Regions from separate parts of the Chelatococcus sp. HY11 genome, predicted to be linked through region 4. Evidence: predicted binding sites of a transcription regulator. Region 4 holds the regulator's gene; each other region holds the start of a gene.
The links. Region 4 encodes PhoB, which activates phosphate uptake and scavenging genes when phosphate is short. Its sites were predicted from a motif close to TGTCATNNANCTGTCAT; they were not measured.
Positions count from the first base shown of each region.

Region 1: olsB (l-ornithine N(alpha)-acyltransferase) is a predicted target of PhoB. The motif match lies at 5,205-5,221, and genes of this name have one in related genera.
Region 2: phnC (phosphonate ABC transporter ATP-binding protein) is a predicted target of PhoB. The motif match lies at 2,156-2,172, and genes of this name have one in related genera.
Region 3: KIO74_RS31815 (DUF2794 domain-containing protein) is a predicted target of PhoB. The motif match lies at 3,696-3,712, and genes of this name have one in related genera.

Region 1 is NZ_JAHBRX010000001.1:4,126,134-4,133,921, reverse strand. Features, by position in the region: gene KIO74_RS18780 (undecaprenyl-diphosphate phosphatase) at 7-810, opposite strand; gene KIO74_RS18775 (glutathione S-transferase family protein) at 1,276-1,968, shown strand; gene queG (tRNA epoxyqueuosine(34) reductase QueG) at 1,866-3,215, shown strand; gene KIO74_RS18765 (Rossmann-fold NAD(P)-binding domain-containing protein) at 3,212-4,120, shown strand; gene olsB (l-ornithine N(alpha)-acyltransferase) at 4,140-5,078, opposite strand; gene KIO74_RS18755 (response regulator) at 5,438-7,534, opposite strand; gene KIO74_RS18750 (YifB family Mg chelatase-like AAA ATPase) at 7,641-7,788, opposite strand, start outside.
Region 2 is NZ_JAHBRX010000001.1:4,404,843-4,412,630, forward strand. Features, by position in the region: gene phnD (phosphonate ABC transporter substrate-binding protein) at 80-985, opposite strand; gene phnC (phosphonate ABC transporter ATP-binding protein) at 1,154-1,966, opposite strand; gene phnF (phosphonate metabolism transcriptional regulator PhnF) at 2,309-3,055, opposite strand; gene phnG (phosphonate C-P lyase system protein PhnG) at 3,335-3,811, shown strand; gene phnH (phosphonate C-P lyase system protein PhnH) at 3,808-4,413, shown strand; gene KIO74_RS20160 (carbon-phosphorus lyase complex subunit) at 4,416-5,513, shown strand; gene KIO74_RS20165 (alpha-D-ribose 1-methylphosphonate 5-phosphate C-P-lyase PhnJ) at 5,510-6,397, shown strand; gene phnK (phosphonate C-P lyase system protein PhnK) at 6,394-7,233, shown strand; gene phnL (phosphonate C-P lyase system protein PhnL) at 7,254-7,788, shown strand, end outside.
Region 3 is NZ_JAHBRX010000001.1:3,537,354-3,545,141, forward strand. Features, by position in the region: gene KIO74_RS16140 (ABC transporter permease) at 1-1,074, shown strand, start outside; gene KIO74_RS16145 (Bax inhibitor-1/YccA family protein) at 1,263-2,051, shown strand; gene KIO74_RS16150 (aminoglycoside phosphotransferase family protein) at 2,156-3,046, shown strand; gene KIO74_RS31815 (DUF2794 domain-containing protein) at 3,053-3,496, opposite strand; gene KIO74_RS16160 (NAD-glutamate dehydrogenase) at 4,460-7,788, shown strand, end outside.
Region 4 is NZ_JAHBRX010000001.1:2,715,443-2,723,230, reverse strand. Features, by position in the region: gene argF (ornithine carbamoyltransferase) at 1-319, opposite strand, end outside; gene KIO74_RS12460 (aspartate aminotransferase family protein) at 316-1,530, opposite strand; gene KIO74_RS12455 (GcrA family cell cycle regulator) at 2,028-2,567, shown strand; gene phoB (phosphate regulon transcriptional regulator PhoB) at 2,693-3,394, opposite strand; gene phoU (phosphate signaling complex protein PhoU) at 3,452-4,171, opposite strand; gene pstB (phosphate ABC transporter ATP-binding protein PstB) at 4,204-4,983, opposite strand; gene pstA (phosphate ABC transporter permease PstA) at 4,980-5,837, opposite strand; gene pstC (phosphate ABC transporter permease subunit PstC) at 5,843-6,838, opposite strand; gene pstS (phosphate ABC transporter substrate-binding protein PstS) at 7,120-7,788, opposite strand, start outside.

The DNA of each region.
Region 1 (7,788 bases), 1.4 Mb from region 4:
ATGTTTTCAGCCGAAGACGATAAGTCCGGCAAGCCCGGCCGCGCCGACTACGATACGCCACCATGCAAACAGCGCAAAGCCGTGACGGCTGACATAGTCGAGCAAGGTCCTGACCACGAACAGGCCCGAGATGAAGGCCATGACGAAGCCGATTGCGACGAGCCCGATGTCATGGGCATCGAGCAGCTTGTAGTTTTTGTAGAGATCATAGGCGAAGGCGCCGGCCATGGTCGGCATCGCCAGGAAGAAGGAGAACTCCGTGGCCGCGCGCTTGTTGGAGCCCAGCAGCATCGCGCCGACGATCGTGGCGCCGGAGCGCGAGACACCGGGGATCATGGCGAGGCACTGAAAGAAACCGATCTTCAGCGTCATGCTGAGCGGAAACTCCGAGATATCGCGATAGCGGCCACCAAGCCCCCGCTGATCCACAACCATCAGGATGAAACCGCCCACGATAAGGCTGACGCACACGATCCAGGGGTTGAACAGCACCTCCTTGATGAAACTATGCGCGAAGGCGCCGATGACCATCGCCGGCAGAAAGGCGACAAGCACGCCGAGGACAAAACGCTGCACGGCGGGATCGTACGGCAGTTTCTTCGCGATCGTGACGAGGCGGTGGAAGTAGACGGACACGATCGCGAGAATGGCGCCAAGCTGGACCAGGACCTCGAAGGTTCGCCCCTTCGATTCGAAGCCGAGAAAGTGGCCGAGAAGCAGAAGATGCCCGGTCGAGGAGACGGGCAGAAATTCTGTCAGACCCTCGACAAGGCCAAGGATGGCCGCCGACACGACATCGAATGTATTCATCGCTGATCCCACGATCCGAGACTGCGCGCCGCCCGCCCCCGAAGCAGGCGAACCGGGCGCTCCAAAGTCTCAAGGACCTGCTCGATCGAATCCCCGCAAGACGTCATTTCACCGCACTGTCGCGGCTAACACTCTCGTGCTGATGCCATAATTTCGCTTCATGGGGCGGCTTCATGGCATGTGAATGACGGAAGCGGTTCGGAATCACGACAGGACCTTGGTCCACGCTCGCATGCGTTGTGGGCCTGCTGTCGTTAGCGAAGCCTTAATGACAACGCCGGAAAGCCCGGTACATCAGGCAAAACGAGTTGTTTGCCATTTTTCGGGGTTTTATACGGGACATGTTGTGAATGCGAATGCCCTCCAAGCCAATTTGCGCAACGGTTTCTCGCCTCATGCGCTATCACGCTGTCGACCCCACACATCGTTATCGCTGCCCCATCTGCTGATTGCGTGACACACTCCATGGCGACCTTCCACCACTATCCTTTCTGCCCTCAGTCGCGCTTCATCCGTCTTGTGTTGGGCGAGATGGGCATCGCGCCTGCCACGGTTGAGGAAAAGCCCTGGGAGCACAGCCATGGCCTGCTGATGATCAATCCAGCAGGGAACCTGCCCATCTTTGTCGAGGAACAGGGCCTTGCGGTCCCGGGCGCCGCCGTGATCGCCGAATATCTCGACGAAACACGTGGCCTTGGGCTCGAGGGCCGGCGCCTCCTGCCGGATCATCCGGCTGACCGCGTCGAAGTTCGCCGCCTGATGGACTGGTTCCTGGTCAAATTCTACGAGGAAGTCTCGGCGTATCTCGTCACCGAGAAGATCTACAAGCGTTTCATGAAGGCAGAACTGGGTGGTGGCCCGCCCGATATGGGTGCGATTCGCGCCGGCCGTAGCAATGTGCGCTACCACCTGCAATATATTGGCTTCCTGATCGGCAAAAGGAACTGGCTTGCCGGGCCGGATCTGACCTATGCGGATCTGGCGGCCGCAGCTCACCTGTCCTGTGTCGACTATCTCGGCGATGTGCCGTGGGAAGAGGATGAAACCGCCAAGGCATGGTACGCGCGCGTCAAATCGAGGCCATCGTTCCGCGCTCTGCTGACGGATCGGGTACCGGGCATGGCACCGGCGGCCCATTACGAGGATCTCGACTTTTAGAGGCTCCCCCTCAAGTCGCCACCGGCGGCCGGGGAAACTCCACCTCTCGTTCGGCGGCAAGCCTGAAACGCGCCCTGATCGACCGCGCCCGCCAGATGGGCTTCGACGACGTGCGCATCACGCGTCCCGACGCCATCCCGGACGCGCCTGAACGCCTCGCGGCCTGGCTTGAAGCGGGCTACGCTGGCAGCATGACCTGGATGGGTGAGACGCCCGATCGGCGGGCGGATCCGCGCGCACTGTGGTCTGAAGTGCGTTCGGTCGTCATGCTTGGCATGAACTATGGGCCCTCGAGTGACCCGCTCGCCTCGCTGGCTTTGGAAAGCCACGCGACAATCTCGGTCTACGCTCGCAATCGCGACTATCACGACGTCATCAAGGGCAAGCTGAAGCAGGTGGCGGGCTTCCTCGCGTCTTCCGGCGGCGCCGATGTCAAGGTCTTCGTCGACACCGCGCCGGTGATGGAAAAGCCACTCGCGGAGGCGGCCGGGCTCGGATGGCAGGGAAAACACAGCGTGCTCGTGTCACGCGCGTTCGGCAGCTGGCTCTTCCTCGGTGCTATCTTCACCACCGCCGATCTGCCTGCCGACGAGCCCGGCTCGCCGCTTTGCGGCAGCTGCCGACGCTGCCTCACGATTTGTCCGACGGAAGCATTCCCGGCACCCTACCAGCTGGATGCGCGGCGCTGCATTTCCTATCTCACCATCGAACACAAAGGACCGATAGACCGCGACCTCCGCCCTCTGATGGGCAACCGCGTCTTCGGCTGCGACGACTGTCTTGCTGTCTGCCCCTGGAACAAGTTCGCGGAGGCTGGACGCGAGGCCAAGATCGTCGCCGGCGCGGACTACGAGGCCCCCGCCCTGGCCGATCTGGCGGCGCTGGACGATGCCGCCTTCCGCCTGCGCTTTGCCGGATCACCAGTGAAGCGCACGGGTCGTGATCGCTTCATGCGCAACGTGCTGATCGCCATAGGCAACTCCGGCAATCCCGATATGGCGACACTCGCCCGGGACAAGCTCGCGGAGGAGAATCCGCTGGTGCGTGGCGCCGCGGTATGGGCGCTGTCCCGCCTCCTGTCCGCCGAGGCCTTCGCCGCGCTCGTTCCCCACTGCGCGACTGGCGAGGCGGACGAGAGCGTCAGGGCCGAATGGCTAGCGGGTCTTAGCCTCGCGGACGCGTACCGGGCGGTGGAAAGTTCCGCATCCTGCAGCAAACCCAGCGGATTGTCCGGGGAAGAACCATGAGACTTTTCATATTTGGGCTTGGTTTTTCCGCGCGGGCTTTCATCAGGCTGCATGGCTCGCAGTTCGCCGCGCTCGCGGGCACCTACCGTAGCAAGAGCGGCGTTGTGGGGTCCGAGCAGCCGCTCTCTATCGAAATGTTCAGCTTCACGGGCACCGAAATGGCCGACCCGGCGATTTCCGACTGGCTCGCCAAGGCTGACGGCGTACTCGTCAGTGTCCCGCCCGGGCCGGAAGGTTGCCCCGCGCTGCGCGCCTTCGGGCCGCAGATCGCGGCGGCCCGCAATATCCGCTGGATCGGCTATCTCTCGACGGTCGGCGTCTATGGCGACCACGGAGGCGCCTGGGTGGATGAAACATCAGCGCTCGCGACCCGCAACGCCCGTTCGCTCCTGCGCATAGAGGCCGAGAAGTCGTGGACGGCCTTGGCCACGTCGGCGGGTCACGCGCTCGACATTCTGCGCCTGCCCGGCATCTATGGCCCCGGCCGCAACGCGCTGGTCGATCTGGCGGCCGGCCGCGCGCGCCGCATCGCCAGGCAAGGCCAGGTCTTCAACCGTATCCATGTGGATGACATCGCCGCGACGCTCGCGGCCCTCACCGGCCGCGCGGCCGGAAAAACGGCCGCGCACCACGTCGGCATCTATAACGTCAGTGACGACGAGCCCGCGCCTCAGGCGGACGTGATCACCTATGCCGCGGGCCTTCTCGGGATTGCACCGCCCCCCGAAACAACGCTTGAGGAGGCGGGCCTCTCACCTATGGGCCTGAGCTTCTGGACGGAGAACAAGCGGATCGCCAATACCAGGCTCAAGACCGAGCTTGGCATTAGCCTCGCCTACCCCGACTATCGCACGGGTCTCGATGCCTTGCTCGCGGCCGGCGAGGGACGTGCGACGCCTTCATAGGGAAAAGCTAACGCCAACCTCAGGCCGATTGCCGATTGGCCGTCGCGCCGAAATGCTCGATGTAGCGAGGATTGATGGTCGGAACCGGCAACATGACCAAGACATCCGTTGTTCCGAACTGTCGGTCGATGACCGCCCCCTCGCCGAATGTCGCGCCGAGCCGCAGATATCCCTTCACCAACGGCGGCAGACTGTGCAGCGCCGCCTTGGTGTCCAGGCTCGCGGCCGGCATCCTGTCCATGGTGACGAACCGCTCCGGCAGGGCACGCACGCGCCAAGGCTCCGGCGACAATGCGTGGTGGTGCAGGAAGCTCAGCGGCATCGCGAGCCGGTCCGGATCCGTGCCCTCAAGGCTCGCACATCCGAACATGACATCGACGCGGTGATTGCGGATGTAGTTCCAGATCCCATACCACAGCAATTCGACTGTGCGCTTGTTGCGGTAAGGCTTCAGCACGCAGGACCGGCCGAGTTCCAGGAAGCGCAGATGCGGGTTGCTGTCCGTGAGCTTCGTGATCTCGAATTCGCCCGACGTGTAGAAACCGAAATTGCGATCCGCGACCTCCTGGCGCAGGAGGCGATATGTTCCCACAACCTGGGGCGTCGCCGCGCGGAAAGGCCGGCGTGGCGCATCATGGTCGAGCACGAGCAGATGGTCACAGATGGCGTCGTAGTCGTCCACGTCGCGCCGGGCGATCATCGAGGCGGCATTGGGAATGGCCGACATCTCGTCATAGAAGACGCGATAACGCAGGCGCTGTGCCTGTTTCAACTCCTTCTTGGTCGTCGCCAGTCTCACCTCCAGTGAGCCCATGCGACCCAGAACGGGTTCTCCGTGGTCAGATAGTGACGCGGATGCCAAGCGCCCTACACTCCAATTGCCCGGCGCCCAGTTGGACGGTGTCCAGGTTGACGGCAAAAATTTGCCGGCTATGGCACCCAAAGCACCTGCTGGCACTTTGTCCACCCATGCCTTCTTCGACTGAAGGGGACCCTGGACCATCCAATAATCCTCGGTTGCATCCGACACCGCCGACGATTCGCGGGCGACTGAAGTCCCACCAAACCGACGCATGCTATGCTTTCTACAGTGTTGTGACAATGACGTGTCGGCCGCGGGGGCCGCACGGATTAAAGCCTTTAAACAGCTGGCTTGCGGCTGCCGCGATACCGGTTGCCGAATCTTTCATGTGAATGGCGAGGGCAGCTTGCCGCATGGCACTCACGCGGCGGAAAAGCCGGCGCATCATTCCCTTGGCTGGCTACATGCGGCCTGGCTGGAAAGCGCTGGCCAATCGGACATCAACTCCAGCTAACTCACATGACTTCGCGCTGCTGCTGCACCGGCAACCAGGCCTTAAGCTTGGCGCGGTCCAACGGTTTGGCGAGGAAGCCATCCGCGCCGGCGCTGAGCGCCGCCTGGCGGTCCTCGGCAAAGGCATTCGCCGTGAGCATCACGATGGGTAAGCGCTTCTGTCCCTCGCCCTCCAAGGCGCGGATCTGCCTGACCACCTCAAGTCCATCCAGTTCCGGCATGCGGACGTCGAGCAGGGCGAGATCATAAGCCGGCATGCGACCCGCCAGCATGCCCTTCGCAAAGCCGAGCGCCCGGCGACCATCGCGCGCCCAGTCTACCTTTGCGCCAAAATGCTCCAGCGCCTTCAGGGTCAGCAGCGCGTTGATCTCGTTGTCTTCGGCAAGGAGAACGCGCGCGGCCTGGCCTGTCGTCTGGAGCCCCGCCAGCATCCGTTCCGCCGCCAGCGCGCTTTGGTGTTGAACGAGCTCGCCCCCGACCCATCCGTCGATCTGCTGGAAGAGCGAACGGGTGCGTACGGGCTTGATCAGGAAAACGTCGAACCCTGCCGCCGACGGCAGCCCGAAATCACGCCTCTCGAAGGGCGAGAGCAGAATGATGGTCCGCCACGCGCCTGCCTTGCGCGCCTCAGCAGCTAGCCGGCGAGCCCGCTCGTCTCCAAGCGCGCAGTCAATGATCGCGATGTCGACTCCCTGCGCCATCGCGGCTATCGCCTGTTCTTCGGTCGCGACGACCGTCAGTGCTCCACCCGCGGCCCGGAGTTGGGTGGCAAGGAATGGGGCCTCGAAGGGGGAGTCCGCCGCGATCAAGATGCGTTGCCCTGTCAGATCGGGCCGCTCGATCACGTCGGCGGGGTCACTGTTCGGCGCCACCTCCAGAGGGATGTCGAGAGAGAAGGTCGAGCCCTTGCCGAGCACGCTTTCGACGGTAATGGTGCCATCCATGCCCTCTGCGATCCGGCGGCTGATGGCGAGACCCAAGCCTGTGCCGCCCTGGCGCCGGCCTGTCGGCTCGTCGACCTGTTCAAATTCGCCGAAGATGTCTTGAAGCCGCGACGCCGGGATGCCAGTGCCGGTATCAAGAATGCTAAGGCGAAGACGCCCCTCCCCGAACAGCTCCGCGCGAATGCCCACACCGCCCTTGTCCGTGAATTTCACCGCATTGCCAGCGAGATTCATGAGCACCTGGCGCAGACGATCGGCATCTCCCATGATGCGCGCCGGCACAGTCTCCGCGATATAGGTAGCGATTTCGACATTCTTCCCCTGGGCACGCGGCGCAAGCAGCTCAACAACGCTCTCGACCAGCGCCCTGAGGTTGAAGGGCGCCCGGGTCAGCTCGAGCTTCCCGGCCTCGATTTTCGAGAAATCGAGGATCTCGTCGATGAGTGACAGCAGCACATCGCCTGATGTGCGGATAGCGCGGACGTAGGTCGCCTGCTCAGGGTCGAGTTGGGTCTCCCCCAAGAGGTCCGCCATGCCGAGGATGCCATTTAAGGGTGTTCTGACCTCATGGCTGACCGTGGCCAGGAAGCGGGATTTGGCCACGTTCGCGGTTTCGGCCTTGCGCCGTCCGTCCTCGAGCGCCCGCTCGGATGTCACACGGTCGGTGATATCCCTGCCGATGCGCTGCCATTCGGGGCCGCGAGACGTCTCGATGACTGTCTCCTCCCAAGCGATCCATCGCATTCCCTGCGCCGTATCGAGCTCCTCGTCGATCCGCTCGCCGCTCATCGCGCCATTGACGGACGGGGCTATGTCTTTCACGACGGTATTGAGAGGCGCACCCTTCAGGTCTTCCCGCTCGCGGCCCATGAGCTTCGCGAAAGCCTCATTGGCATAGGTGATTCGGCGGTTACCGTCATAGCGAAGGATGAACTCGCTCCTGACCTCGGCCAGGCTGCGGTAACGTGTCTCGGAGGCAAGCAGCGCCTGGTTGCGGCTGACGAGCTCCAAAAGCTCCGCCTCGACGGCCGCAAGGCGTCGTGCCATGACCTGGCGCGCATGATAGGCCAGCCCTATCAACGTGGCTGCGGCGACCAGTATGCCCCCGACCAGCCATGGGCTTTGCCAGATCGTGTTAAACGCGTCGTTGCTCATACCGCTGCCGTATTCCGAGGGGAATTCGGCGGAGTATTGCTGCGGGGCATTGATAATGCATTGTCATAATTGCTGAATGCGCAATTAAGCTTATCAATCAAATGTGTCATGCTGCGGCCGGAACGCGATCGAGGGCTGAGCGGTACGATAGTGCCTCCGCAAGATGAACATGCCTCAAATGAGCGGCGCCGTCGAGATCAGCAAGCGTTAAAGCCAGTTTCAAAACCCGGTGATAGCCGCGTGCCGTCAGTTTC
Region 2 (7,788 bases), 1.7 Mb from region 4:
GAAGAGCGGCTTCCCCGTGCATGCGCCAGAAGAGCCCATGCACGGATGACGGGGGCGTCGCCCGCGCGGGCGCGTCCCGTCAGCTCGATTTCTTGCGGAGGCTGTCGACGAAGCTGTTCAGCTCGATGATCGGCTTGTAGGCTGTGTTGTCGACCGGCTGCCAGGGGCCTTGCTTGCCTTCATAGATCTTGTCGAAGGCGGCCTTGTCCTTCGTCTGGATGTCCATGAACGCCTGGCGGATCTTGGTCTTCAGGTCAGGCGGAAGGTTGGAGAGCATCGCGATCGGCGAGTTCACGATCTGCTCGGACTTGAAGATGATGCGGAAATCGTCGGCATTGACCATGTTCTTGCGGGCCATACGCAGAAGGTTCGACTCCTGCTCGTCGTTCCACCAGTTGGCGGCGACATCGACGGTGCCCTGGTTCAGGGCGATGACGGCGTTCTCGTGGCTGCCGGTGTAGACGACCTTGCCGAAGAAGGCGGCGGGGTCGATCTTCATCTGGTCGAGCGCGAAGCGCGGCACGTTGTTACCAGACGTGGAGTTCGGGTCGACGAGGCCGAGGTTCTTGCCCTTCAGATCTTCGATCTTCTGATAGGGGCTGTCCTTCTTCACGTAGAATACGGAGTAGTAGCCCTTCGTGCCGTCGAGGTTGGTCTCGATCGCGAAGGCTTCCGTGTTCACGCCGGTCATGAGCGCGCGGGCGAAGGAGGAGGGGCCGTAGGAGGCGATGTGGATGTTGCCGGAGCGCTGGCCTTCGATGACAGCCGCGTAGTCATTGGCGATGCGCAGCTTGACCGGAATGCCGAGTTCCTTGGACAGATACGTCATCAGCGGGTTGTAGCGCTCGGTCACGCCCGAGGCGTTCTCGGCCGGAATGATCGCGAAGGTGAGTTCCGGATACTGGGCCTTCCAGTCCTGCGCGAAGGCGGCGCCAGTGGTGAAGAGGCCGACAGCGGCCGCGATGACGAGACGACGGTTGAACATTGGGATCTCCGATCAGATCTATTGTGCGAATACGTTACGTATTCGGCGGTATTTGCGGGAACTGACTGCGAATTTCTTGCGCAAAAGTCCGGCTTCGTCTGCCGTTCTTCAGGACGCCAGACAGCTTGGACAATCGACCAAAAAGCCGATCGGCCGAAATCCTGGCGATTACGCCGGAATGGATATGGCGCTCGCCATCGCGGCCTGCGGTCGCGGTATGGCGGTCGCTTTTCCAAGTACTTCCTCGGCCTCCAGGCCATAGAGATCGCGCGCCACATCTTCCGTCAGCGCCTCCGGCGCGCCGTCGAAGACCACCCGGCCAGCGGCGATGCCGATGAGGCGATCGCAATAGGTCCGTGCGAGATCGAGCGAATGCAGGTTGCACAGGACGGTGATGCCGTAGTGCTTGTTGATGCGCAGCAACGCATCCATGACGACCTTGGTGTTGCGCGGATCAAGCGAGGCGACCGGCTCGTCGGCGAGGACGATCTGCGGCTCCTGCACCAGGGCCCGGGCGATTGCGACACGCTGCTGCTGGCCGCCGGACAGGCTTTCGGCCCGTTGAGCGGCGAGGCCGGCGATGTCGAACTGTTCGAGCGCCGACAGCGCGATGGCCTTGTCTTCCTCGGACCACATCTTCAGCACCGCGCGCGGGGCCGGAACATGATTAAGCCGGCCCATGAGCACATTCGTGAGCACATCGAGCCGGCCTGAAAGGTTGAACTGCTGAAAGATCATCGCGGCGGACTGGCGCCATCGGCGGAGTTCACGGCCACGCAGGCCGGTGACGTCAACGCCATCAAAGACGATGCGGCCGCTGGTGGGTTCCACAAGCCGGTTGATCATGCGCAGCAAGGTGGATTTTCCTGCGCCGGAACGGCCGATGACCCCAATGAAGTCCCCGGATTCAATATCCAGCGAGACGTTGTCGACGGCCGTCTTCGTTGCAAACTGGCGCGAGACATCGCGAATGCTGAGCAAGAACCCCTCCGCAGCAAGAAAACTATTCGCTACGCCAAGCCATCTCTGTCGTGTCAGAGATCGGCCGCCGCAGCCGGGACGATCATGGATGCCGCGTGATGCAGCGATTGCTGCGGACGCCAACATAGTGAACCGCAGTTGATCCCGCAGCCTCCAGGCTACGCTGATGCATAGACCTAGGGATATATTGTAACAATCCCATGACGGGCCGGTCGCGTGCGCCACTTATGCGCATCACGTCGCTGTGAATATTGGTGAGAAAGATGCGCTGGCTAATATTGTCTTGGCTAAGCACTTATTCCGGGGGCAGTTGCGGGCTCGCTGGCGTGAGCTGCGGGATGGCTACTCGATGATGATCTGCATGCGATCGCCGCAGTTGGCGCTGATGCCGAAAGCGATGGGGCGGCCATTGGCGTCGATGTCGACTTTTTGGGTCTCGAGGATAGGCCGGGTTCGCGCGATCTTCAGGAGGCGGGCCTCGCGGGCTGTCGGCATCCGGCTGATGATCCAGGTGCATTTGCGTGTGTAGTCCTGGACGCCGAACGCCTTCAGGGCCTTGGTATGGGAGACCGTCTCGCGCAACACGGTATCGAGACCACGGAACCGGTCGGCCGGATAGAAATTCTGGCTGAGACCCATGGGGCGCCCGTCAACCGAGGACAAGGTGTCGATGACGAGGACATCCGCGCCGCGCGCAAGCTCCAGCCGCTCGCAGACGAGCGAGTCGCCCGTCTCTATGGCCGTCGAGAGAATCTCCCGGTCCCCAGCGATGTTGAAGCGGCGCATATTGTCGGTGAAACGCGTGCGCTCGCCCACCGCATAGGGCACGATGTCTTCCGCCACGAAGAGGCCGCGTCCGTGCTCGATGCGGATGAGCCCTTCCTTTTCGAGCTCGGCCAGCGCCCGGCGGGTCGTGAAGCGGCTGACGGAGAAATGCTCCGAGAGTGCCGCCTCCGGCATGATCTGCTCGCCGGGCTTCAGGGTCTGGTCACGAATCTCGGTACGCAGGGCTGTCGCGACCTTCTGCCAAAGGGGAGGGGCCGCCTTCCGCGCCTTGGGGGATCCGTCTCTGGCCGGGGATGCTTCCATGTTGTTTCGGTCCGTTTTGTCCAGCGCGGGGTGCCCCGCGCGGCCTGTCGTACTGTTGCGATATGACACGCGTATACATGCCACCCATAGTCCGATCGCGTATCAGGCCGCAACGTCATTCAAATGATACACTGGCGGCGTAGACATCCGCATGTTAAATGAAAGGTACGTACCTTTCAAAGAAGATATGTGTTCTACGGCAGGCATACGGACCGGGCGGAGGTTTCGCTGCGGCTCTCGGGCCTGGGTTGCGGAGGCGATCGACACGGGATGACGAACATGCGGGCAGCGGGGCATGGCGATGATGCCGGGGATGCGGCGAGGCGATCGTGGCTGAGCGTGCTGGCGCGCGCGCCGCGTGATGAGCTGGAGGCCGCTTTCGCGGATGTGCCGGAATGCCCGGAGCATCGGTTCCTGCGGCAGCCGGAGATAGGCCTCGTCATGGTGCAGGGGCGGGCCGGCGGCAGCGGCAATGCCTTCAATCTCGGCGAGATGACGGTGACCCGTTGCGCCCTGCAGCTCGCGGACGGCACCATTGGTCTCGGCTATGTGCAGGGGCGCGATCGTCGTCGCGCGGAGATCGCAGCGATCATCGACGCCTTGTTGCAGGTGCCGGAGCGCCGCGCCGACCTCGAGACGGTCGTGATCGCGCCGCTCGCGGCGGCGCAGGCGGCGCGGCGGGATGCCCGCAGCCGCAAGGCGGCGTCGACCAAGGTCGAGTTCTTCACGATGGTAAGGGGAGACAATCCGCGATGACACTTGCATTCGATACGGCCGGGCTGGAGCCCGGCTTCTCCAATCCGGTCTTCGACAGCCAGTCCGTGTTCCGCAATGTGCTGAACGCCATCGCCTATCCCGGCGCGATCGAGCAGCTCGCGCAACGGCCCGGTGCCCCCGAGGGGGTCACCCCGGCGATGGCCGCGGTCGCGCTGACGCTGTGCGATCTCGACACGCCTGTCTGGCGCGATGCGGCTTTGTCGAGCGATGCGGTGGCGACCTATCTGCGCTTCCATTGCGGCGTGCCTGTTGTGGCCGAGCCGGCGGAGGCGCGTTTCGCGCTGATCGGCGATGCGGTGGCCATGCCGCGCCTCTCGGCGTTCGAGGCCGGCGACGAGCGCTATCCCGATCGTTCGGCCACGCTCGTCATCACCGTGCCCTCGCTGACGGAGGGCCCTCGGCGCCAGTGGTCCGGACCGGGCATTCCCCGCCGTCGGGCGGTCTCGGTCGCGGGCCTGCCGGATTGGTTCTGGGCGGATTGGGCGCTCAATCAAGGGCTCTATCCGCTTGGTGTGGATGTCCTTTTTGCATGTGGCGACGCGGTCGTGGGCTTGCCCCGGGGCATCGCGGTCAAGGAGTAGCCATGTATGTCGCGGTGAAGGGTGGCGAGCGCGCTATCCTGAATTCCCACAAGCTTGTGGCGGAGGAGCGTCGCGGGGACCCCGCGATCGCCGAACTCAGCCTCGCGCAGATCACCGAGCAGTTCCGCCTGGCCGTCGATCGCGTCATGAACGAGGGCTCGGTCTATGATCCCGAACTGGCGGCGCTGGCGCTGAAACAGGCCCAGGGCGACAGCGTGGAGGCCATTTTCCTCCTGCGCGCCTATCGTACCACCCTGCCGCGCATCGCGGTGTCCCGGCCCATCGAAACGGCCGGAATGGCGGTGCGCCGCCGTATCTCGGCCGCCTACAAGGACATGCCCGGCGGGCAGGTTCTCGGTCCGACCTACGACTACACCCATCGCCTGCTCGATTTCGCGCTAGCGGCGGAGGGCAACGAGGCGCCGCAGGCCGAGAAAGCCGAAACGCCCTTGCCGGAGACCATGTTGCCGGTGCTCGATATTCTCGCTCATGAGGGCCTGATCGAGGAGGAGGTCGCTGACCGGGAAGGCGAGCCCGTCTTCGACGTCACCCGCGATCCCATGTCCTTTCCCGCTGGCCGCGACCAGCGGCTGCAGAACCTCGCCCGCGGCGACGAGGGTTTCGTGCTCGGGCTCGCCTATTCGACGACGCGCGGTTATGGCGGCAGCCACCCTTTCGTGGGCGAGTTGCGGCTTGGTGAGGTTTCCGTCGAGATCGTGCCGGAAGAGCTCGGCTTTCCCATCGACATCGGCGAGATCACCGTCACCGAATGCCAGATGATCAACCAGTTCAAAGGCTCCACAGAGAAACCGCCGCAGTTCACCCGCGGCTACGGCTTGAGCTTCGGACATTGCGAGCGCAAGGCCATGGCCATGTCGCTCGTCGACCGCGCCTTGCGCTGCAAGGAGCTGGGTGAGGATGCGCTCCATCCCGCGCAGGACGACGAATTCGTCCTGTCGCATACGGACAACGTGGAGGCCGTCGGCTTCGTCACCCATTTCAAGCTGCCCCACTACGTGGATTTCCAGGCGGAGCTTGAACTCGTGCGCAAGATGCGGGCTGAGCAGGCCCGGGCCGAACCGCAGGAGGCGGCGGAATGACCAGCGACTACAACTTCGCCTATCTCGACGAGCAGACCAAGCGGATGATCCGGCGGACGCTTTTGAAGGCGCTTGCCATTCCCGGTTACCAGGTGCCGTTCGGTGGCCGCGAGATGCCGCTGGCCTATGGCTGGGGCACCGGCGGTATTCAGGTCACGGCCAGCATCATCGGGCCGCAGGACGTACTCAAGGTGATCGACCAGGGCGCCGACGACACCACGAATGCGGTGTCGATCCGCAGGTTCTTCGAGCGTGTCGCCGATGTCGCGACAACCGAATCGACAACGGACGCCACCATCATCCAGACACGCCACCGTATTCCGGAGGCCCCCTTGGTCGAGGGGCAGATCCTCGTCTACCAGGTGCCGCAGCCCGAGCCGCTCCGCCGGCTTGAGCCGCGCGAGACCGAGACGCGCAAGATGCACGCCTACGGCGAATACGGGCTGATGCAGGTGAAGCTCTACGAGGACATCGCTCAGTTCGGCCATATCGCGACGACCTACGACTATCCCGTCATCGTCAATGGTCGCTATCTCACCGCACCCTCGCCGATCCCGAAATTCGACAATCCCAAGATGCAGGACAATCCGGCGATTCAGCTCTTCGGCGCCGGTCGCGAAAAGCGCATCTACGCGATCCCGCCTTATACCAGCGTGAAGAGCCTCGATTTCGACGATCATCCCTTCACGGTCCAGCGCTGGGACGGCGCCTGCGCGCTCTGCGGCGCCACGGATAGCTACCTCGATGAGGTGGTGCTCGATGACAAGGGCAAGCGCATGTTCGTCTGCTCCGACACGGATTATTGCGGCCAGCGCCGGGCGGCAGGCCACGTCGGCGAGCAGCCGGATGTGGCCGATGCGCTCGCCTCGGAGGTGACGCCATGACGGTCGCCGTGCTTCAGAAGGCGGATAGCCAACCTTCGGCGGTGTCCGCTAGTCGCAAGCCGCTGTTGAAGGTGGAAGGTCTCAACAAGACCTTCGGGCGCACGATCGCCTGCCGGAACATCGACCTCACGCTTTATCCCGGCGAGGTCATCGGCATCGTCGGTGAATCCGGTTCCGGCAAGTCGACCCTGCTGAATTGCATCTCGGGCAGACTGGCCCCCGACGGCGGCTCGGTGGCCTATGACCTGCGGCGCGGCGGCGGCGATGCGCCGCTCGTCGATATTCTGACCCTGTCCGAGCCCGAGCGGCGCATGCTGATGCGCACTGACTGGGGTTTCGTGCATCAGAATCCGCGCGACGGGCTGCGCATGGCGGTGAGTGCCGGCGGCAACATCGGCGAGCGGCCGATGGCCATCGGCGCGCGCCACTACGGCGACATCCGCCGGGAAGCCGAGGACTGGCTGGCCCGGGTCGAGATCGACATCGGCCGCATCGATGACAAGCCGCGCGTCTTCTCCGGCGGCATGCAGCAACGTCTGCAGATCGCCCGCAACCTCGTGACCAGGCCGCGCCTCGTCTTCATGGATGAGCCGACCGGCGGCCTCGACGTCTCGGTGCAGGCGCGCCTGCTCGATCTCCTGCGCGGGCTGGTGCGCGACCTCGGCATCGCGGCCGTGGTGGTGACCCATGATCTCGCGGTGGTGCGGCTGCTGGCCGACCGCCTGATGGTGATGTGGCGCGGCGACGTGGTGGAGGAGGGGCTCACCGACCAGGTGCTTGATGACCCCCATCATCCCTACACGCAGCTTTTGGTCTCATCCGTGTTGCAGGCTTGAGCGCCGCAAGGATTGTTATGATGACGACGAGAATAGATGTCAGGGCGCTCAGCAAGAGCTTCGTCCTACACACGCAGGGGGGCGTGCGAATACCTGTATTCGCCAATCTCGATCTGAAGGTTCATGCCGGTGAATGTGTGTGCCTGCACGGGCCGTCCGGCGCCGGCAAGTCGACGTTGCTGCGCTCGCTCTATGCCAATTACAAGCCGGACAGTGGCGAGATCCTGGTGACGCACGACGGCGCGACCGTCGATCTCGCCAGCGCCGAACCCTGGCGCGTGGTGGAGGTTCGGCGCCGCACGATGGGCTACGTCAGCCAGTTCCTGCGGGTCATTCCGCGTGTTTCCACACTCGACATTGTCGCTGATCCGGCGCAGATGCGCGGGGTCGAGCGCGAGCAGGCCGAAGCGCGTGCCGGCGATCTCCTTAGCCGGCTGAATATACCACGGCGGCTGTGGTCGCTGGCTCCGGCGACCTTCTCCGGTGGTGAGCAGCAGCGGGTCAATATCGCCCGCAGCTTCGTCATCGACTACCCCATCCTCCTGCTCGATGAGC
Region 3 (7,788 bases), 820 kb from region 4:
ACCCTCGCCCTCATCGAGACAAATCTGCGCAACCAGCTCACCGGCAGCCTGCCCGCGCAGGCGCCGAGCTTCTTCTTCCTTGACGTACCGGGCAACCAGGCGGAGGAGTTTCGCGCATTTCTGGCAAGCGAGGCGCCCAACGCCAAGATCGACCAGGTGCCGATGATGCGTGGGCGCCTGTTGACGTTGAAGGGCGAGCCCGCTGAGGGATACAAGGCGCCGGAGGACGTGCAGTGGGTGCTCGACGGCGACCGCGGCATCACGTATTCCGCTACTGTCCCGGAGAATTCCAGCGTCGTTGCCGGGCAATGGTGGCCGGCCGACTATGCCGGGCCGCCGCTCGTGTCCTTTGAAAGCGAGGTCGCGGAAAAGCTCCGTCTCGGCATCGGGGATGTCATCACGGTCAACGTGCTCGGCCGCCGGATCGAGGCGCGGATTGCCAATCTGCGCAAGCTGGAATGGCGTTCGCTCGGCATCAATTTCGTGATGGTCTTCACCCCGAATACCTTCGCGGGCGCGCCTCACACCGACCTCGCGACGCTGAGCTGGCCAAGGGGGGAGATCGCCGACAACGGGCTGATCACACGGGAGGCAGCGCTGCTGCGCAAGGCCGCGGAAACCTTTCCCGTCGTGACGAGTGTGCGTGTGCGTGACGCTTTGCAGGCTGTCGACGATATGGTGTCGCAGCTGGCGCTTGCCGTGCGGGCGGCGGCTTCAATCGCCCTTGCGGCGAGCGTCCTTGTCCTGGCGGGCGCCATGGCGGCGTCGCATCAGGCGCGGCTCTACGATGCGGTGGTGCTGAAGACCATCGGCGCAACCCGCTCGCATCTCCTGACGGCCTATATAATCGAGTATGGGGTGATTGCCCTGTCTACAGCCATCTTCGGTTTCATTGCGGGCTCCATCGCCGGATGGGTTATAATAACCCGCGTCATGAGGCTGAGTTTCGACTTGTCGCCAATGAGCGCGATATTGGCCGCGCTGATTGCAGTTGTGGTTGCCGTAGGGATCGGGCTTGCCGGAACATGGAGAATACTTGGCCAGAAGCCCGCGCCTTATTTGAGGGATCTTTAGCAAAAGGTGCTTCCGGGCTGGCGTTTCGCCGCCTCTAATCTTTACGAAACGTTCATGTTGGGACGTATGTCTTGCGGCAGCGCGCGGAATGAGCGAGCAGCCCTTGTATCGCGGGCGGCGATGTTCCATATTTCGTCTGCTGCCAATATGTCGCAGCATAACGCTTTTCGGAGTTTCGAGAGGGAATCATGTCGGATCTGAACCGCAACACCTACGCCTACGGCAGCGGTGTCGCCCGGGCCGGAACCGCAGAGCTCGACCAGGGTCTGCGGGCCTTCATGCTCGGTGTCTACAACAACATGGTTCTGGGCCTGGCCATCACGGGTCTGGCCGCGCTTGGAACCTCTATGGCGGCCGTCACCACTGACCCGGCTGCCGCCGCCGGTCAGTTCAGCAACGGCCTGATGCTCACGAGCTTCGGCGTCGCGATGTTCGGCTCGCCCCTGAAGTGGGTGGTGATCTTCGCCCCGCTGGCGCTGGTCTTCTTCCTGAGCTTCCGCATCGCGCGGCTTCAGCCCGCCACGGCGCGTCTGCTGTTCTTTGCCTACGCGGCGCTGGTCGGCCTGTCGCTGTCGTCGATCTTCCTCGTCTACACCCACGCGTCGATCACGCGGGTGTTCTTCATCACCGCGGCGACCTTCGGCGCACTCAGCCTCTATGGCTACACGACGAAGCGTAACCTGTCGGCGATGGGTTCGTTCCTGATCATGGGCCTGTTCGGCGTCATCATCGCCTCGCTGGTCAACATCTTCCTGGCGTCGAGCGCCCTGCAGTTCGCCATCTCGGTGGCTGGTGTGCTGGTCTTCGCCGGTCTGACCGCCTGGGATACCCAGCGGATCAAGGAGATGTACTACGAGATGGACGACAGCGCCTCGGCGGCCCGCAAGTCGGTGCTGGGCGCGCTGATGCTCTATCTGGACTTCATCAACATGTTCGTCATGCTGATGCAGCTCTTCGGCCAGCAGCGCAGCAGCTGATAAGGCTGTAGGATAAACGAAGAGCCCCGGTTTGCGCCGGGGCTTTTTTATTGGCGGCGTTCGTTCGATCCCCGCTCAATAGGTCGCAGACATCGGGGCATGTTTTGACGATCATCATCGATGCCGTCCTGGTTCATCGACTTGTCGCCGAGCAGTTCCCTGATTTGGCACATCTGTCGATATCGCCGGTCGTGCCGGGCGGGTGGGACAACCGCACCTTCCGTCTGGGCGAGAACATGCTCGTGCGCTTGCCGAGCGCTGGTCGTTATGTCGCGCAGGTCGCGAAAGAGCATCGCTGGCTCCCCGCGCTGACGCCCCATCTACCGTTGCCCATTCCGGTCCCCGTGGCCAATGGCCAGCCAGGCCAGGGATATCCCTGGCCCTGGTCCATCTATCGCTGGCTTCCCGGCAATCCCGTGGCGCGTGAACCGCAGGCCGATCTCAATCGCGTGGCATGCTCGCTCGCCGATTTTCTGAGCGCGCTGCATCGGATAGATACCCGTGATGGCCCACCGCCCGGAGACCATAATTTTCATCGCGGCGGCCAGCTCGCGGTGTATGCGGGGGAGGTTCAGGCGGCGCTGGCGGTCCTTGGAGAAACAGCTGAAACCGGTGTTCTCAGGGATGTGTGGGCCAATGCGCTCGCATCGCAATGGGAGCGCCCGCCGGTCTGGGTCCATGGGGACGTATCAGGTGGCAACCTGTTGGTTCGCGATGGCGATCTCAGCGCTGTCATCGATTTCGGCAGTTCCGCGGTGGGCGACCCGGCGTGTGATCTCGTGATCGCATGGACGCTGTTTTCGGGCGACAGCCGTGCGACTTTTCGAGCAGCGCTTTCCCTCGATGATAAGACGTGGAGCCGCGCCCGAGGCTGGGCGCTATGGAAAGCCCTGATCACAGTTACCGCGCCTGACATCGCTCGGGATGGGGCCGAGGCGTCATGGCGGCTTATTGGCGACGTATCGGCCGACCACCGGCAATGCCATCAGACGTAAGGCCCGTCAGCCCACCACCCGCAGGGAGGACCGGTCGAGAACGCTGATCACGCGGGCGAGGTCGTGGCCGCGTTTGAGGATGAGGCCCGAAGCCGTGATGACGCTGTAAGCACCCTGTCGGCGCGCCAGCCTCGGGTCCTTCTCGATGCGATACATCGGCACCTCCGATGTCCGCCGGAAGACGGAGAAGACAGCGCGCTCCTTCAGGCAATCGATTGCGTAGTCACGCCATTCGCCGGCCGCGACCTTCCGGCCGTAGAGATTGAGGATCTCCCGGAGCTCCAGCCGGTCGAACGACACAACGGGCGGTAAGCTCGGCTGGGCAGCAGCAGGCGGAAGCGCGTTTGACGGGGCGAAGGGAGAAGATCGGTTTTGTGCTGCCGCGAAGGGAAGGACGGATCGGCTCGATGACCGGCCTGGCGATGGTTCGCTGTCCGCCGCCGTTGTGATCGCCTCGATGCGATACGCTGACGGCGCGGACAGGTTTGGCTCGATGTCCGAGCTGCCCTCCTCGCTCATTCCGTTACCCTGTTCCTGCCTTCCGCGGCCGGCGAACGCCAACTCACTGAAGCGGCGGCCACGGCGGCCGCCGTACCGAGGGCGCGACAAAACCTCGCCCTATCGCCTTTCATGATGGGGCGCGTCGCGTTGTCATGCAAGCGTCATGAGCTGCACGCTAACGGCGCGCTATGTCAGCCGTGCTGAGTGGCGGCGTTTGATAAATCGCAAAATCCACATTTCCGCCGCAGAGAGGCCCAGCGGCGGCCCAACTGCCCGGCGATAAAGTCCATGTTGCCTTGGTGGCTCGGCATCTCCTGGTGCCGGAATACGTCAGCCCCCCAGCCCCCCGGTGTCAGGGGAATGCCGGGCCACTTGGCAACGCGTAACGAGTATCTGACTTCAAAAAGGCCGGCGTTGAACGCCGGCCTTTTCTTTTGTGCGGTGCGAGCCCTGGAGCCACCGGCGCTGCGACGACAGCGGTGCTGCAAGCGCGATTCCTCGCAGCCCTGGCACTGGCCTCGCGCGCGGGTAAGCGCGAAAGAGAACCGCGGTTTGTAGCATTCGCCTTCCTTTCGGGGATCTCTCCGGTTGCCATTGAGGCACAAGCGGTTAAGGCTACTACGCGCCAGTAACGGGCGGATAAAAAGCGTCAGCCGCGATCGGCAGCTGAGCACCCTGAGGAAGGCGTCCACATTGATCGTGACCGCGAGCATCGAAACGGGAACTCACCGTCGCACCTGACAATTCGAGAGGCGAGACGATGACCGCCCGGTGAGCCTTCGGTTCGCATGGTGGTTTTCTTGAGCGGCCTATACGGCTCAGGTCATGATTGGTGCACATCCCTCGGCTAGCCTGTTTCAGGAGGCCTGCGGGACACCGCAGCAGCACGAGCAGCATATTGGGAGTTTGGGTATGACGTCGGCGAAGCCGGATCTAGTGAAGCCCCATAATCATGAGCGAGCCGCCACGTCGGGAGTGTCTCCAGGGCTTCTTGATTCGCAGGGAATTCGTTCCTACGGCGAGGTCTCCGGTGATCAGGGGGACAGGGAAAAGGTGCATCTGATCGCGTCCATCGACGCGGTGTTGCATGAACGCGCGCCCTCGGTTCCCAAGGGGTTCGCCGCCAAGCTCTTTGGGGCGACGGCGACCGAGGACCTCGAGCGCTATGCGCCGGATGAGGTGGCGGCACTCGCGGCCGATGCCTTTGCCCATCTCGCTGAACCCCGGCGACGCGGCGACCCGCCGATCGTCAAGCTGATCGATCGCGACATCAACGGCGATGGTCAGCAGCGTCAGATCACGCTGCTCGAAGTCGTCAACGACAATATGGCGTTTCTGCTCGATTCCACCCTCGCGGCGCTGATCGCCCAGGGCTTCGAGGCGGAGCTCGCGCTGGTCGCGCATCCGATCATCGCCGTGGAGCGCGACGGGGACGGCCGTCTTGCCAGGATCATTCCTGACGCGGAAGCCGGCGGCACCGTTCCGCGCGAGAGCCTCATCCATATCCATCTCGATCGTATAGACGATGACGCCGTGCGCGCGGCCCTCGTCGCGGAGTTGTCGCGGACCTATGCGGAGGTCCGGCAGGCGACCGACGATTGGACAACGATGCGTGAACGCCTGCGCGGAGCGATCGATGTCGTCAGGGCATCGCCCGCGAGCATGCCGGCGGAGGCGGTCGAGGAAGCCGGGGATTTCCTCTCGTGGCTCGCGGATGGCAATTTCACCATTCTCGGCATCCGTGAATACAGCTTCGCGGGTGGCGACACGAGCGCCGACCTCGTCGAAGGTTCGGGCCTTGGCATCCTGCGGGATCCCTCAGTTCGGATCTTGCGGCGCGGGCGGGACATGGTCGTCATGACACCGGAAATGCGGGCTTTCCTTGCTGAGCCCGTGCCGCTGATCGTCACCAAGGCCAATGTCAAGTCGCGTGTCCATCGCCGGGCCTATCTCGACTATATCGGCGTGAAGCTGTTCTCGGGGGATGGCCGGCTGGAAGGCGAGCTGCGCATCGTCGGCCTCTTCACCGCCGATGCCTATACGGGCACGACGCGGGATGTCCCCTATCTTCGGCACAAGGTGGCGCAGGTCATCGCCCGCGCCGGCTTCGATCCGGCGAGTTATTCCGGCCGCGCGCTGCTCTACGTGCTGGAGGACTATCCGCGCGACGAGCTGTTCCAGGTGGATGTCGAGACGTTGTATCGCTTCTGCCTGGAAATCCTGAAACTGACCGAACGGCCGCGCGTGCGCGTGCTAGCTCGCCGGGACGCTTTCGACCGCTTCGTCTCCGTCCTCGTCTATATTCCGAAGGACCGTTACGACACCGAGGTCCGGCGGCGTGTCGGCGAGTTTCTGGCGCGCACTTTCGACGGCCATGTCTCCGCCGCCTATCCGGCCTATCCCGAGGGGCCGTTGTCACGCACGCATTTCATCATCGGCCATCACGAGGGCAAGATCCCGGCGATCGGGCAGGAGGCGCTCGAAGCCGGCGTGCGTGCCATCGTGCGGACGTGGCGGGACGCGCTCGGCGAATTGCTCGATGCGGCGATCGGAGGCCGGCGCGGTCGCGTGCTCGCGGAGCGTTACGGCGATGCCTTCGGGGCGGCCTATCGCGAATTCTACAGCGGCGATGCCGTTCTCACGGATATCAATATCCTCGAGCAGTTGAGCGCCGAGCGGCCTTGGGCGGTGGATATCTACCGCCGCGAGGGCGAGGATGACACCAGCGCCAATCTCAAGGTGTTCTCGCGGGGGCGGCCGATGCCCCTGTCCGAGCGGGTGCCCTTGCTCGAGAACCTCGGTTTCCGTGTCGTGAACGAGCGCACCCACCGCATCTTTCCCGCGGGGGCGAGCGATGACGCGCGGGTCTGGCTGCACGACATGCGGCTCGAGCGCGCCGCCGGCGGGGTCATCGATGTGGACGCGCTGCAGCCAGCCATCGAAGCGGCCTTGATGGCGCTGTTCCGGGACCTGGCGGAATCGGATGGCTTCAACGCCCTGGTTCTGGAAGCCGGGCTTGGCTGGCGTGACGTGGCGCTTTTGCGCTCGCTCGCCATCTATCTGCGCCAGATCGGCGTGCATTTCAGCATGGGCTATCTCGCGGGCGCCGTGACACGCCACGCCGCCATCGCGAAAGAGATCGTCGCGCTGTTCTATGCCCGCTTCGACCCACGCTTGGACGAAGCCACGCGGCTGGCGCGTCAGGCCGAAATCCACACCCGTATCGAGGAACTTCTGCAGGGCGTGGCGAGCCTCGACGACGACCGCATTCTTCGGCGTTTCGTCAATCTCATCGACGCGGCGATCCGCACCAACTTTTTCCAGCTGGACGGTGACGGCAATCCACGACGTACCATTGCCGTCAAATATGCCTGCGCGAAGGTGGACGGCTTGCCGATGCCGAAGCCTCTCTACGAGATCTTCGTGCATTCGCCGCGGGTGGACGGCGTGCATATGCGCTTCGGCAAGGTGGCGCGCGGCGGATTGCGCTGGTCCGACCGGGCGCAGGATTTCCGCACCGAGGTGCTTGGCCTCGTCAAGGCACAGCAGGTGAAGAACGCGGTCATCGTGCCTGTCGGCGCGAAAGGCGGGTTCCTGCCGAAGCGCTTGCCGGCCCCCGGCGACCGGCAGGCCTTCATGGCCGAGGGCACAGAGGCCTATCGAATCTTCGTGTCGTCAATGCTGGACATCACCGACAATCGCGAGGGCGAGGCCATCGTCCATCCGCCGCTGACGGTTCGCTATGACGATGATGATCCCTATCTGGTCGTTGCCGCCGACAAGGGCACGGCCACCTTCTCGGACCTCGCCAACAGCATCTCGGCTGATCATGGCTTCTGGCTCGGCGATGCCTTCGCCTCCGGTGGCAGCCACGGTTACGACCACAAGAAGATGGGCATTACCGCGCGTGGTGGCTGGGAAGCCGTGAAGAGGCACTTCCGGGAGCTCGACGTTGATATCCAGTCGACGCCGGTGACGGTGGCGGGCGTCGGCGACATGTCGGGGGATGTCTTCGGCAATGGCATGCTACTGTCGGAGCAGCTGAAGCTCGTGGCCGCCTTCGACCATCGCGACATCTTCCTCGATCCGAACCCGGATCCCGCTGTGGGCTACGCGGAACGGCAGCGGCTCTTTGCGCTGCCGCGATCGAGCTGGCAGGACTACGACACCGCGCTGATTTCGGACGGCGGTGGGGTCTTCTCGCGCGCCGCCAAATCCATTCCGCTGTCGCCGGCTGCGCA
Region 4 (7,788 bases):
CGACATAGCGCGAGAGCACACGGGCCGTGTCGGCGATCGTTTCGCCGCGGCCGAGCTGCATCTCCGCGCCGGTCAGCATCAGGGGCTCTCCACCGAGTTCGCGCATGGCGACGTCGAAGGACACGCGGGTGCGGGTCGAGGGCTTGTCGAAGACCATCGCCAGCACCTTCCCGTCGAGCGGGCGGGTGGTCTGCGGCTGGCCCTTGCGGCGCGCGGCTTTCAGGGATGTGCTCGCCGTCAGGACACGACGCAGTTGATCTCCGGAGAAGTCCGCGAGGTCCAGGAAATGCCTGGGTGCGGTCGTCGCTGTCGTCGTCATGGAGCCAACTCCGGTTGGCCTGCATCGGCCTTGGCATGAGCCTCCGACACGGCCTTGGCTGCGGCATCGATGCGCGCCAGAGCTTCCGAAATCTCGGCTTCTGTGATGGTGAGGGGCGGTATCAGCCGCACCACATTGGCGCCGGCTGGGATAACCAGAGCCTTCTCCGCGCGGGCCGCGTTGACGAAATCACCGTTCGGCGGCGTCAGCTTCAGGCCGAGCAGCAGACCCTCACCGCGGATCTCGGTGATGACATCGGGATAGCGATCCTTCAGCTCCGCGAGGCGTTGCTTGAAGAGAAGGCTCTTGCGCTGCACGTCCTCCAGGAAGCCCTCCTCGAGGATGACATCGAGCACGGCATTGCCCACGGCCATCGCGAGCGGATTGCCGCCGAAGGTGGTGCCATGCGTGCCGGCCGTCATGCCCTTGCCGGCCTCGGCCGTCGCGAGGCATGCGCCCATGGGGAAGCCACCGCCGATGCCCTTGGCCACGGCCATGATGTCAGGCGTCACGCCCGACCATTCATGCGCGAACAGCTTGCCGGTCCGGCCGACGCCCGTCTGGACCTCGTCCAGGATCAGGAGGAGGCCCTTGTCGTCGCAGATCTGGCGCAGCCGCTTGAGATCGGCGGGGGGCACGGACCGCACGCCGCCTTCACCCTGGATCGGCTCGATCAGGATCGCGGCGGTTTCATCGGTGATGGCGGCTTCGAGTGCCTCGAAATCGCCGAAAGGCACCTGGTCGAAGCCTTCAACCTTCGGACCGAAGCCCTCCAGATATTTGGCTTGTCCGCCGGCGGCGATGGTCGCGAGCGTCCGCCCGTGAAACGCGCCCTCGAAGGTGATGATGCGGAACCGCTCGGGATGGCCGCTGACCGCGTGATATTTCCGCGCCATCTTGATCGCGCATTCCAGGGCCTCGGCACCGGAATTCGTGAAGAAGACCGTGTCGGCGAAGGTCGCGTCGACGAGCCGTTGCGCCAGCCTCTCACCACCCGGGATACGGTAGAGGTTCGACGTGTGCCAGACCTTGGACGCCTGTTCGGTCAAGGCCTCCACGAGATGCGGATGGGCATGGCCAAGCGCGTTCACGGCGATGCCGGCGCCGAGGTCGAGATATCGTTCGCCTTGTCGCGTGATGAGCCATACGCCCTCTCCCTTTTCGAATTCGATGTCGGGACGCGCATAAGTCGGCAGCAACGGCGAAATCACGATTTCAACCTCCGCAAGAGAAAAGTTTCCAGAAACCACGGGGCAGACACCACTGATATCGGACCCGCGTCTCGGAAAATCAAAGTGCCGCCCACGGAGGGGCGGCACTCCACCAATTCTAAAGGTCATGTTTTCCATGTCAATTCAAAGACTGTGATCACTTTCATCAACGCCCGGCAGGCCCCGGACGCCGGCTAGCGACCGGGGAGGAAAGCGCCCCGTCTCCCATCTGCAGAAATTGATATGTGCCGGAACGGAAGACGCTTTTCGCCTTGAGCCCTCACACGAGGTTCTTGGGGAAAACGGCAGGTGTGGCGGGGGGACTCTTGCCCCCGAGTCCGGGCATATTGTAGTTTCGCCTTCAACGACTACGACATCTCGTGTAGCGGAACTTATCATTCGCGTTCGTTGTCAACATGCAACGGGGTTTGGCTCCTGTCGGGCTGGCCGCGAAAAATAAGGGATTCCGCGCACTGCAACCGCTGACGGAGAAGGCGATGACCGACCCGAGCCAATCTTGGAGCGATGAGCGCGTAGAGCTCTTGCGCAAGCTCTGGTCTGATGGCCTCAGCGCCAGTCAGATCGCCGCCGAACTGGGCGGCATCACCCGCAACGCCGTCATCGGCAAGGTGCACCGCCTCGGCCTGTCCGGGCGCGCGAAGAGCACCGCCAGTTCGGCGCCACGTCCGCGCAAGCCGGTCCGGCAGCCCGGTGTCACGGCTCCGGCCCCGGCCGCCACCACGTCGGGCCCGATGCGGACCAATGCGGCGCTCGCTCCCCAGCCTGTCGCCGAGGCCGCCCCGGTGCTTGTGCGCCTGCCTCAGCCCCGCGAGGACGTGGTGATCCCCATGTCGGAGAGGGTCACCATCATGGAACTCCGTGAATCCATGTGCCGATGGCCCATGGGCGATCCGACGACGCCGGAGTTCCGCTTCTGCGGGGCGCGTTCGGAACTCGGTATGCCCTATTGTTCGCACCACGCGCGCATTGCCTATCAGCCTGTCGCCGACCGCAGGCGGGATCGCAAGCGGGCTTGATCTGAAGCCGCTGCCCGGGCAACCGCGGATAGCCGGCAAATATAGGGGTCCTGAAGAAGGCCGCCACGACGCGATCGTGGCGGCCTTTTTTGGGAGTGAGACGACGGGACTGTGATCGACCGGCTTCAGCCAGCCTTGGCGAAGGTCTCGTCGAAGGAATAGCCGGCACCGCGCACCGTGCGGATCGGATCGGGCCGGCGCATGCGGTTGATGGCCTTGCGCAAGCGCCCCACATGCACGTCGACGGTCCGCTCGTCGATATACACGTCGTGGCCCCAGACCCGGTCGAGAAGCTGCTCGCGGGTGAAGACACGACCTGGGCTCTGCATCAGGAACTCGAGCAGCTTGAATTCCGTCGGTCCGAGATGCAGTTCCCGGCCGCCGCGCTTGACCCGATGGGTTTCTCGATCAAGTTCAATGTCACCGGCGACGAGCTGCGCCGCGACCTGTCCAGGCTTGGCGCGCCGCAGCAGGGCGCGGACGCGCGCCAACAGCTCCGGCACCGAGAAGGGCTTGACGATGTAGTCGTCGGCACCGGTGGCGAGACCCCGCACACGCTCGGTCTCCTCGCCGCGTGCCGTCAACATGATGATCGGCAGCCGCTCGGTCTCCTCGCGCGCACGGATGCGCCGGCACAGCTCGATGCCGGAAAGTCCCGGCAGCATCCAGTCCAGCAACACGAGATCCGGCACCGCCTCGCGCAGCCGGATTTCAGCCTCATCGCCACGGGCGACGCTGTCGACGGTATAGCCCTCGGCCTCGAGGTTGTAACGGAGGAGCAGCGTCAGCGGCTCCTCGTCCTCGACGATCAGAATACGTGGTCCCATCGAAAGTCCTATGGTTCCACTGTTGTCCTGGCCCCCCGGTTCACAGGATCAGTGGGATCAGTTGCTGGGATCTGTTGGTGCCTTGGTGAAGCTTGAGGTATCGCCCTTCGGGCGGTCCACGGACAGCGTGACGCCTGTCGCCAGATAATGAACCGTCTCGGCGATATTGGTGGTGTGGTCGCCGATGCGCTCAATGTTCTTGGCGAGGAACAGAAGGTGCGTGCAGAACGTGATGTTGCGCGGATCTTCCATCATATAGGTGAGCAGCTCACGGAAGATCGACGTGTACAGCGCGTCGATGCGGTCATCACGCTGCCAAACGTCGAGCGCCTGCGCGTCATCCCGCTGCACATAGGCATCGAGCACGTCCTTGAGCTGCTCCTGCACGAGATCGCTCATGTGCTGCACGCCGATCACGAGCTTCTGCGGCTGTGCCTCGCCGCTGATGGCGACGACGCGCTTGCTCGTGTTCTTGGCGAGGTCGCCGATGCGCTCGAGATCGGCCGCCACGCGGATGACCGAGACCAGTTCGCGCAGGTCGACCGCCATGGGCTGGCGCCGCGCGATGGTGAGCACGGCGAGCTCTTCGACATCGCGCTGCAGCCCGTCGAGACGGGCGTCGGCGGAGATGACTGACTGGGCAAGCGCGCTGTCGCGCTTGACCAGTGCCAGCGTGGAGTCGGCGAGCATCTTCTCGGCGACGCCGCCCATCTCGACGATCCTGGTCCGCAGTTCGTCGAGATCCTCGTCGAAGGATGAGACGATATGTTCAGGCATTGCCTCAGGTCCTCTAGCTTTGGCCACCGGGATCAGCCAAACCGGCCGGTGATGTAGTCTTGCGTGCGCTTGTCTTGCGGCGCGGTGAAGATCTTCGAGGTATCGTCGAACTCGATGAGGTCGCCGAGATACATGAAGGCCGTATACTGAGAGACGCGCGCAGCCTGCTGCATGCTATGCGTCACGATCGCGATGGTATAGTCGCGCTTCAGCTCGTCGATCAGCTCTTCGATCTTGGCGGTCGAGATAGGATCGAGCGCCGAGCATGGCTCGTCGAGCAGGATGACTTCCGGCTTCACGGCGACGGTGCGGGCGATACACAGGCGCTGTTGCTGGCCGCCCGAGAGGCTGAGGCCGCTGGCGTCGAGCTTGTCCTTCACCTCGTCCCACAGCGCGGCCCGGCGGAGCGCCGATTCCACGCGGTCGTTGAGTTCGCTCTTCGAGAGGCTCTCGTAAAGGCGCACGCCGAAGGCGATGTTGTCATAGATCGACATCGGAAACGGGGTCGGCTTCTGGAAGACCATGCCGACCTTGGCGCGGAGCAGGTTGAGATCCTGCTTGGGCGAGAGGACATTCTCGCCGTCCAGCAGAACTTCACCCTCGGCGCGCTGCTTCGGGTAGAGGTCGTACATCCGGTTGAGGACACGCAGCAGGGTAGACTTGCCGCAGCCGGACGGGCCGATGAAGGCGGTGACGATATTCTCGTAGAGAGGCAGGTTGATGCCCTTCAGCGCGAGAGAGTCACCGTAGAAGAACTTGAGGTTCTTGACCGAGACCTTCTCGGATTGGGGCTTTTCCGTAGCAGTCGTCATCTTTGTTTCCCCGGCGAAGAGAGCGTCCGTGCCGTGATGCTGAGGGCGAGAACAGCGAAGGTGATGATGAGGGCGCCGACCCAGGCGAGTGCCTGCCAGTCCTTGTAGGGGCTGAGCGCGAACTGGAAGATGACGGAGGGAAGACTCGCCATCGGACCGTTCAGATCCGTGCTCCAGAACTGGTTGTTGAGCGCCGTGAAGAGAAGCGGCGCGGTCTCGCCGCTGATGCGCGCCACGGCGAGCAGCACGCCCGTCACCATGCCGGCCTTGGCGGCGCGATAGGCGATCTTGCGGATCACCACGTGGCGGGGCAGGCCGAGCGCGGAGGCCGCTTCACGCAGCTGGTTAGGCACGAGGTTGAGCATGTCTTCCGTGGTGCGCACGACGACCGGAACCACGATGATGCCCAGCGCCACGCCGCCGGCCCAGGCGGAGAAGTGGCCCATGCGCGCCACCATGATCTCGTAGACGAAGAGGCCGATGACGATAGATGGCGCGCTGAGCAGAATGTCGTTGATGAAGCGGATCACCATCGACAGCTTTGCGTAGCGTCCGTACTCGGCCATGTAGGTGCCGGCGAGGATGCCGAGCGGCGTGCCGAACAGCGTGCCGAGGAAGGTCATGATCAAGCTGCCGACGATGGCGTTGATCAGACCGCCCTGGCTGCCTGGCGGTGGCGTGTTTTCCGTGAAGACCGCGACGGACAGCCCGCCGAAGCCTTCCCACAGGAGCGTGCCGAGGATCAGTACCAGCCAGCCGAGGCCGATGGCGGCCGCGGCGACGCACAGGCCCATGGCGATCGCACTTGCGCGCTTGCGTTTGGCGTAGGCCGCGGGGTTTTTTGCAACGTCCATGACGATCAACCCCCGGTGCGCTTCTCGATCCGCATCAGCATCAGGCGCGCTGCAGCGAGAACGAAGAAGGTGATGACGAAGAGGATGAGGCCGAGCGCGACGAGCGAGGACGTGTAGACGTCACCCACCGCCTCGGTGAATTCGTTGGCGATGGTCGCCGAGATTGTCGTTCCGGGCTGCAGGATCGAGGCGGAGATGCGATGGGCGTTGCCGATGACGAAGGTCACTGCCATCGTCTCACCCAGCGCGCGGCCAAGGCCGAGCATGACGCCGCCGATGATGCCGACGCGGGTGTAGGGGATGATGACGCTGCGCACGACTTCCCAGCGCGTGCAGCCGAGGCCGTAGGCTGCTTCCTTGAGCACCGAGGGAACCGTCTCGAACACGTCGCGCGAGATCGAGGCCACGAAGGGCAGCACCATGATCGCCAGGATCAGGCCGGCGGTCAGCGTGCCGATACCGTAGGGCGGGCCGGCGAAGACCGAGGAGAGGATCGGGATCGGCCCGAACAACGAGATAAGAAAGGGCTGTACCGTGCTCTGCAGGAAGGGTGCGAAGACGAACAGGCCCCAGATGCCGTAGATGATGCTGGGAATGCCCGCGAGGAGCTCGATGGCGGTGCCGATGGGCCGGCGCAGCCAGGGCGGGCAGATCTCGGTGAGGAAGATCGCCGTGCCGATGCCGATCGGAATGGCGATCAGCATGGCGATGAGTGAGGTCACGATCGTGCCGTAGACCGGCGCGAGCGCGCCGAATCTTTCCGTCACGGGGTTCCACGACTGGCCCCAGAGGAAGCCGATGCCGAAGGCCTCGAAGGCCGGCATGGAACCCTCGATGAGCGCGACGATCACCCCGCCGAGGATGATGAGAACGGTAACGGCCGATCCCAGCGTGATGTATTTGAAGGTCGCGTCGCCAATTTTGAAGCGGGTCAGAACGCGGCTCCGGTCGACGGAAGCGCTCGATGATAACCCGCTATTCTGCAGCGCCAAGTCTGCCATAGCCCGTTGCCTTTGCGTGGTTGTCATGGAATTCGGCTGCCCTCGTCCTTGTCGCGCAAGCGGACATTAGGCGAGGTCGAGCAGTGTGCGCCAGCCTTGAGAGGCGAGCAGCGCCGTAATCGCGTGGACGGTCCGGAGACAAGCCGAAAGTCTCGACAGAACCTTAGGGAAGGCCGGCTCTGGTGCGCCTTGCCCGGTTGCCGGACTGTCATCGCCGGCAGCGGCTGGGCACCCGAGAGCAATCAGGCGGGCTCGAGGCCCGCCTGATGTCGTTCAGGATTTTAGTTCGACACGGTGTAAAGCGGTTTGCCGTTGGCGTTCTTGATGTCAGAGGCCCACTTGGCCTTGACCGTGGAGACGACATTGGCGGGCATCGGGATGTAGTCGAGCTCCTCGGCGAGCGCGCCGCCCTTGGCATAGGCCCAATCGAAGAAGCGCAGCGCCTCGGCAGCGTGCTCGGCGTTCGCCGGAACCTTGTGCACCAGGATGAAGGTGGCGGCGGTGATCGGCCAGGAGTCAGCGCCCGGCTCGTTCGTCAGCACCACGGCGAAGCCGGGGACGCTGTTCCAGTCGGCGTTGGAGGCGGCAGCCTGGAAGGTCTTGGTGACCGGCTCGACAACCTTGCCGTCCTTGTTGACGAGCTTGGTGTGCGAGAGCTTGTTCTGCTTGGCGTAGGCATACTCGACGTAGCCGATGGAGCCCTTGGTCTGGCTGACGTTGTTGGCCACACCTTCGTTGCCCTTGGCACCGATGCCGACCGGCCATTCGACGGCGGTGGCTGAACCGACCTTGGACTTCCAATCCGCGCTGACCTTCGAGAGATAGTCGGTGAAGTTGAAGGTCGTGCCCGAACCGTCCGAACGGCGGACGACGGCGATGCCCTGCGACGGCAGGTTGAGACTGGCGTTCAGCTTCTTGATCGCCGGGTCGTTCCAGTTGCTGATCTCGCC